Regions from separate parts of the Rahnella sp. NRRL B-41462 genome, predicted to be linked through region 1. Evidence: predicted binding sites of a transcription regulator. Region 1 holds the regulator's gene; the other holds the start of a gene.
What was found. Region 1 encodes sigma-54, which starts transcription at its own class of promoters, with help from an activator protein. Its sites were predicted from a motif close to GTTGGCACANNTTTCGCTNT; they were not measured.
Positions count from the first base shown of each region.

Region 2: a site for sigma-54 is predicted at 1,700-1,719, ahead of UC14_RS18625 (amino acid ABC transporter substrate-binding protein). Genes of this name have one in related genera too.

Region 1 is NZ_JYDF01000071.1:26,884-30,695, reverse strand. Features, by position in the region: gene rapZ (RNase adapter RapZ) at 1-179, opposite strand, end outside; gene ptsN (PTS IIA-like nitrogen regulatory protein PtsN) at 247-729, opposite strand; gene hpf (ribosome hibernation promoting factor) at 828-1,115, opposite strand; gene rpoN (RNA polymerase factor sigma-54) at 1,139-2,572, opposite strand; gene lptB (LPS export ABC transporter ATP-binding protein) at 2,674-3,399, opposite strand; gene lptA (lipopolysaccharide ABC transporter substrate-binding protein LptA) at 3,406-3,812, opposite strand, start outside.
Region 2 is NZ_JYDF01000081.1:70,575-74,386, reverse strand. Features, by position in the region: gene UC14_RS18630 (amino acid ABC transporter permease) at 1-359, opposite strand, end outside; gene UC14_RS18625 (amino acid ABC transporter substrate-binding protein) at 549-1,445, opposite strand; gene lnt (apolipoprotein N-acyltransferase) at 1,883-3,412, opposite strand; gene corC (CNNM family magnesium/cobalt transport protein CorC) at 3,420-3,812, opposite strand, start outside.

The DNA of each region.
Region 1 (3,812 bases):
ATGTTACGGACGTCAATGCTGACGGCCGCTGACGTATTACGTTCAACAAGGGTCTGGGCAAGCTGCGGCAATAACACCACCGGCAGGTTATCCACGCAGTAAAAACCCATGTCTTCTAGTGCCCGTAGGGCAACCGACTTCCCGGAACCGGAACGGCCGCTGACAATCATCAGCACCATGGTGTCACTCCCCTGGCATTCAGTGTGCAGAATTCATTTTCCCGGCACTGTACCGGGAATCAGCAATTTATTCGTTTTCAGTCATTATCTGGAACAGTTCTTCGTCACTTTGCGCGCCACGCAGACGGCGACACACTGTTTTATCAGCTAATTTCTTAGCGACTAAAGATAATGTATGTAAATGGGTTTTACATTGATCTGCCGGTACCAGCAAGGCAAAAAGCAAATCTACCGGCTGATTATCGATGGCGTCAAAAGCAATCGGTTGTTCAAGCTGAATGAATACGCCGACGGCACGTAAAGTGTCTTCTTCCAGCTTACCGTGCGGGATGGCGATCCCGGCACCGATCCCGGTGCTCCCCATACGTTCACGGGTCAAAATGGCGTCGAAAATCACCTGCGGCGACAAATTTAATTGTTTGGCGGCCAACTCACTGATGATTTCCAGTGCGCGTTTTTTGCTGGCGCAATGAACGCCGCTTTTGGTGCATTCGGCATTAAGCACCGACGTTAATTGCATTGCAGTATCGTTAATCATGTCATCTTTCACTTTTGCGCTGTTTCACCCTTAAAGCTATATCGGCTCGTTTCCCGAAGGTCACAAGCCGATGCCCGAAGGTTTGTAGCACAGGGTTGGCTACATGAATGTCAGTGCTGTTTCAGTTTGTCTTTATGTTTATTCAACTGTCGGGCCAGTTTATCAACCAGTCCGTCAATCGCTGCGTACATATCCTGATGTTCCGAGGTGGCATGTAATTCGCCTCCGTTCACATGCAAAGTGGCTTCCGCTACTTTCTGCACCTTTTCCACGCTCAACACCACATACACCTGATTAATCCTGTCGAAATACTGCTCAAGCTTAGCCAGCTTCGACGTGATGAACTCTCTCAGGGGATCCGTGATCTCAATGTGATGTCCGGTAATGTTGAGCTGCATAATGTCTTCCTTCTCTGTTGAGGTCAAACTAACTGTTTACGTTGGTTTGAGGGCGGGATGGACAAAGACTCTCGGTATTTGGCGACAGTCCGACGCGCAACCATAATTCCCTGATCGGAAAGCAGGGTCGCTAACTTACTGTCACTGAGCGGTTTTACAGGATTCTCCGCTGCGATTAATTTCTTCACCAGCGCCCGGATCGCGGTTGACGATGCCTCGCCACCGCTGTCTGTACTGACATGGCTGGAGAAGAAATACTTCAGTTCGAAAATGCCACGCGGGCTGTGCAGGAACTTCTGCGTCGTCACACGTGAAATCGTCGATTCGTGCATTTCCACGGCACTGGCAATATCTGCCAGTACCATAGGTTTCATAAATTCTTCACCCAGTTCAAAGAACGCCTGCTGCTGCTCAACGATGCAGCGCGTCACTTTCAACAGCGTGTCGTTACGGCTTTCCAGGCTTTTGATTAACCACTTGGCTTCCTGCAGATTGCTGCGGATAAATTGCCCGTCGCTGTCGCTGCGTGCGGAATTCCCCATCGCGGCGTACTGCTGGTTAATCTTCAGACGCGGAATGCTGTCGGAATTGAGTTCTACCGCCCAGACACCTGACACTTTACGCACCAGCACATCCGGGATCACGTATTCGGATTCGCCGGTGTTGATAGACTGGCCCGGACGCGGATCAAGAGACTGGATCAGGAGCATCGCTCCTTTCAGTGTATCTTCTTTTAACCGGGTTGATCGCATAAGTGCGCGGAAATCATGGTTCGCCAGCAAATCGAGATGTTCGCTGATGATAAGACGGGCTTCAGTGATGAAAGGCGTGTCAGTCGCATATTGAGAAAGCTGGATCAGCAGGCAGTCGCGCAGGTCACGGGCGGCGACACCCACCGGATCAAAACGCTGAACGCGCTTAAGTACGGCTTCGACTTCGTCCATGGTGACATTTTCATCACCGACGCTTTCGAGAATGTCGTCAAGGGAGACGGTCAGGTAACCGGTGTCATCCACTGCATCGACGATTGACGTGGCAATCGCGGCATCGGTATCAGAGAACGGCGTCAGCTCGACCTGCCACATCAGGTAATCCTGAAGTGTCTGCGTGGTTTCGCCCTGGTAAATCGGTAGCTCATCGTCGCTGTAATCATTGCCGGTGCCTGACGGCGTGCCTGCGGTGTAAATCTCATCCCAGGTGGCGTCCAGCGGCAACTCTTCCGGCATGTCTTTCTGCTCGAGTGCCTCGCGGGTGTCTAACCCTTCGCTGTCGGTGGTTTCTACCGAGTCGATTTCTTCATGAAGGTCGGTTTGTTCCAACAGAGGGTTGCTCTCCAGCGCGAGTTGGATCTCCTGCTGGAGCTCAAGCGTGGATAGTTGCAACAAGCGGATGGCCTGTTGTAACTGAGGAGTCATTGCCAGTTGTTGGCTGAGTCTGAGTTGCAAACCTTGCTTCATATCTTGGCTTAATTCCGTTGATGAGTGAAAACGGCAACACTTCTGTCAGAGACGGCCTGTTTCAGTGTAGGTTGAAACAGGCACGGTTCCGGCGGCACAGATCACAGACGGAATTCTTCACCAAGATAAACACGTTTAACTTGTTCATCAGCAAGAATGTCGGCTGGCGTGCCGTGGGCGATCAATTTCCCCTGACTGACGATATACGCGCGTTCACAAACGTCGAGTGTTTCGCGAACGTTATGGTCAGTGATCAGTACGCCGAGGCCGCTGTCACGTAAATGCTCAATGATTTTTTTGATGTCGATAACGGAAATCGGGTCAACCCCGGCGAACGGTTCATCCAGCAGGATGAATTTAGGGTTCGCTGCCAGTGCACGGGCAATTTCAACACGACGGCGTTCACCACCAGACAGTGACTGACCGAGGTTATCGCGCAAATGAGAAATATGGAACTCTTCCATTAATTCATTAGCGCGGTCATTACGCTGTTCTTTGGTCAGATCGTCACGGATCTGCAGCACCGCCATCAGGTTATCAAATACGCTCAGACGACGGAAAATGGAGGCTTCCTGCGGAAGATAGCCAATACCGCGACGGGCGCGGGTATGCAGCGGCAGCAGGCTGATGTCTTCATCATCAACGATAATGCGGCCCGCATCGCGCTGGACGATGCCCACGACCATGTAAAAGGTGGTGGTTTTACCCGCACCGTTTGGCCCTAATAACCCGACGATTTCACCCGAGTTGACCATCAGACTGACATCTTCAACGACCTTACGGCCTTTGTATGCCTTTGCCAGATTCTCTGCGATTAATTTAGCCATAAAATATCAGTTACTCTTTTTGGTCGGCTGGCCGCCCGCTGCAGGCGTTTTTTGTTGCAGCTGCGAAGGTACCAGAACGGTCGTCACACGGTTACCTTTATCACTAAAGGCTTCCATTTGCTGTTTCTGTACCAGATAGGTAATACGGTCGCCTTTCACATTGCTGTCCAGTTGCTCAAGGTAAGCGTTGCCGGTCAGCGTGACGAGGTCATTTTCCACTTCGTAGCGGACTTTCTGTGCATGGCCTTTAATCGGCTTACCGTTATCCTGCATCTGGTAGAACGTCACCGGGTTGCCGTAACCTTCTACCACTTCTTTACCGGAAACCCCCTGCGGGCGGATGACGACCACTTTGTCGGCTTTAACCTGGATCGTACCCTGATTGACGACCACATTGCCGGTAAAGGTTGCGG
Region 2 (3,812 bases), on a different contig from region 1:
AACCCGAGGCAAATTACCGAGGAAGTGAAGAACTGTACGTCAGGCGCCAGTTCGGATTTAAACCACATGCCGATATTTTCAGGCAGCAGTTCAGGGACCACCAGATACCAAATGAAGAATTGCACGATTAATGGCACGTTACGGAATAATTCGACGTAACAGGTACCAATACCCGAAAGGATGCGGTTGGGGACGGTACGCAAAATACCGAACAGAGAACCGATGAGGAAGGCGATTATCCATGCGCAAATTGACAGTGCGACAGTGACCTGAAATCCATTCCAAATCCAACCCAGATAAGTGGTGTTACCGAAGGGGGCTTGTTGCAGAAAAATGCCCCAGTTCCAATCTATTGACATAAAAACTCCGTAAAGCGGGTAAAGGCTTACCCATCTGAGTGATGACGCAATCCGCCTAAAGTGAATGGGAAAGAATGCGGGGTGGGGAACGACCACCCCGCATCTGTATCATCACAGGTTGGTGGTCCAACCTTGTATTTTAGTCACTTTTCACTCTTCTCTTGGTTATACCCGTCCATTTGGTATGACTTACAGCGCCTTATCGTTTGGCGCTTTGAACAGAGCTTTCATGTCATCGGACAGCTCAAAGTTCATATTCAGGTTTTTCGGAGGAATCGGTTTTTTGAACCAGGTTTCAAACCATTTGCCTGCTTCACCGGAGGTTTGTGCCTGCACGATGGTGTCATCAACCAGTTTTTTAAACTCAGCATCGTCTTTACGCATCATGCAGCCATAAGCTTCTTTGGATTGCGGCGTACCGACAATTTCCCAGTTGTCTGGTTTCTTGGCTTTCGCACGTTCACCGGCCAGCAAGGCGTCATCCATCATGAAGGCCACTGCGCGGCCAGTTTCCAGCGTACGGAAGGAGTCACCGTGGTCTTTGGCACTGATGATGCGCAGATCCAGTTTTTTCTCTTCGTTCAGCTTGTTCAGCAGAACTTCGGAAGTCGTACCGGAGGTTACAACAACAGTTTTGCCTTTAAGGTCAGTGAAATCTTTAATCTCTGAACCTTTTTTCACCAGCAGACGTGTGCCGATCACAAAGATGGTGTCAGAGAAGGCTGCTTGTTGCTGACGTTCCAGGTTGTTGGTGGTTGAACCACATTCGAAATCGTAGGTGCCGTTTTGCAGCAGCGGGATACGGTTCTGCGAAGTGATTGGCATCATTTTGACCTGCAGGTCAGGCAGGTTCAGTTTTTTCTTCACTGCGTCAACGATAGCGTCAGAATAGTCCTGTGAATAACCCACAACTTTTTGTTCGTTGTTGTAGTAAGAGAATGGCACTGAGGATTCACGGTGACCCACCACGATAACGCCATTGTCTTTAATTTTTTTCAGGGTGCCGGTCAGTTCTTCTGCGTGAGCAAAGCTGCTCACGGTAACGCTTGCCAACAGTACTGATAACGCCAATTTGCGCAATTGCATGTCCAACTCCTTGCTGTCATTAGGGATCCAAACTCAGGGATCAGAAAGTACTAATGCCTCGTCATATGAAGCTAGAAAATAGCTGAATGTGAATATTATGAAACCACATTGTTTCTTTTTTGAGACGAGACACGCACCAAATCAAAGCAATCAAACGGCTATGCACCCGGAAAGTGCATGAGGAGCAGCCTGTTTGTACCAAAATGATGCATCCTGTCATAAAAAGTAACTAATCAGATATCTTTCAATCAGATGTAGCAAGAGTCGTGCCAAATGGCCTGATTTAACTTCATAAGCGGGCAAATCGGCAGCGCTTAATGCCGCAGTCGAAACAATCGGCAGCAGGTAAAAGGGGAGGGGTATTGAGATTAAAAAGGGGTGCTACAAAAAAGAACAGACACCCGGAGGTGCCTGTTTTAGAAACAAAACGCTTGTACTCAGGATTTACGGCGACCCAACCACAGCGCAACTGCCGCCATGACTGCCGTAGCAAACCACACCGGCCACCAGCCAGCCCGGGCATAAGGTGTCATACCCGTTGTCGGTGTGACCTTCACGTTCAGCACCTGACGGGTAAACTGCGGAATTTCGTGGGTCACATCGCCCTGAGCATCAACGACGGCGGTAATGCCATTATTGGTACTGCGCAGCAACGGGCGACCCAGTTCCAGCGAACGCATACGTGCCATCTGGAAGTGTTGCCATGGGCCAATCGAATGACCAAACCAGGCATCGTTTGAAATTGTCAGCAGGAAATTAGTATCCGGTTGCAGATTGTCGCGCACCTGTTCGCCGAAGACGACTTCGTAACAAATCGCCGTGGTCAGATTCAGGCCACTGACAAACAACGGTTTCTGCACGTAATCACCACTGGTCAGCCCGGACATCGGCAAATCGAAGAAAGGTGCCAGCGGGCGAAGAATGGCTTCCAGCGGTACGAACTCTCCAAAAGGCACCAGATGATGTTTGTTGAAGCGGTTTCCGTCAGGATAGTGATAGGGCTTTTCACCGCCGAGCACGATGGCGCTGTTATACACTTTCATGCCTTCTTCATTGCGACGGGCATCGATAATGCCGGTGATTAACTGGGTGCCGTGTGAGCGGTAGATATTATCCACCATGCTCAGGAAGCCCTGCTGATCGGATTCAATGTCTGAAATTGCTGATTCCGGCCAGATGATCATGCTGGATTTACCCACGTACGGGCGGCTGAGATCGAGATAGGTCTGCAGCGCACTTTCCAGCGCTTTCGGATCCCATTTCATGGACTGTGGAATATTGCCCTGAACCAGCGCCACATCGACCGTTTTATCTGGCTGTTCCTGATACCAGTGGATATAACGCAGCGGCCACGGCAGTAACAGCATGGCAACAGCGATAATTCCCGGTGTGACGCGACGCTGATGTACCGCGTACACAATCAGTCCGCTCAGCGAGGTGAGTAAAATCGTGATGCCGTCGACGCCGGTAATCGGCGCGAGGCCTTTCAGCGGACCGTCGATCTGGCTGTAGCCGAACTGTAACCACGGGAAACCGGTCAGCACCCAGCCGCGCAGGAATTCAGTAACTTGCCACAAGGCGGGCGCGCCAAGTGCCAGTTTCCACCAGGTGGTTTTCGGCCACAGTTTGCTGAACAAGCCGGCAAACAACATCGTGTACAGCGATAAATACGCTGCCAGCAAGACCACCAGGAAAAGGTTGATCGCTTCCGGCATGCCGCCAAACGTGGCGATGCTGACATACACCCAGTTTACGCCGCTGCCAAAAAGACCCATTCCCCAGAAAAAGCCGATGAGCGCGGCCTGAGCCGGACGACGATCGAGCGTTAATGCCAGCAGACCGCACAGCGAAATGATCGCCGCAGGCCAGAAGTCATAAGGGGAAAATGACAGCGTGCCACAGGCACCGAAAAAGAGCGCCAGCAGGGCGCGAACCCGCTGGCGTTGATATAAAGAGGCAATTGCCATGAAGTAATTATTCTTCCAGTATCGGTTGCGGCGCGTCGTCCGGTATTTTTACATGAACCTGAATGATACGACGGCTGTCGGCCATCGCAACCTTGAACAGGTAACCGTCAATTTCAATGCTTTCACCACGCGCCGGTAAATGGCCGAATGACTGCATGACCAGACCACCAATCGTATCGACTTCGTCGTCACTGTAATGGGTCCGGAACACTTCATTAAAATCTTCGATCGGTGCCAGTGCGCGGACGGTGTAGGTATGGCGGCTGAGCTGGCGGATATCCAGATCTTCTGCTTCATCGTACTCATCATCGATTTCGCCGACGATCAGTTCGAGAATATCTTCGATGGTTACCAGACCTGAAACGCCGCCGAATTCATCAACGACAATCGCCATGTGGTA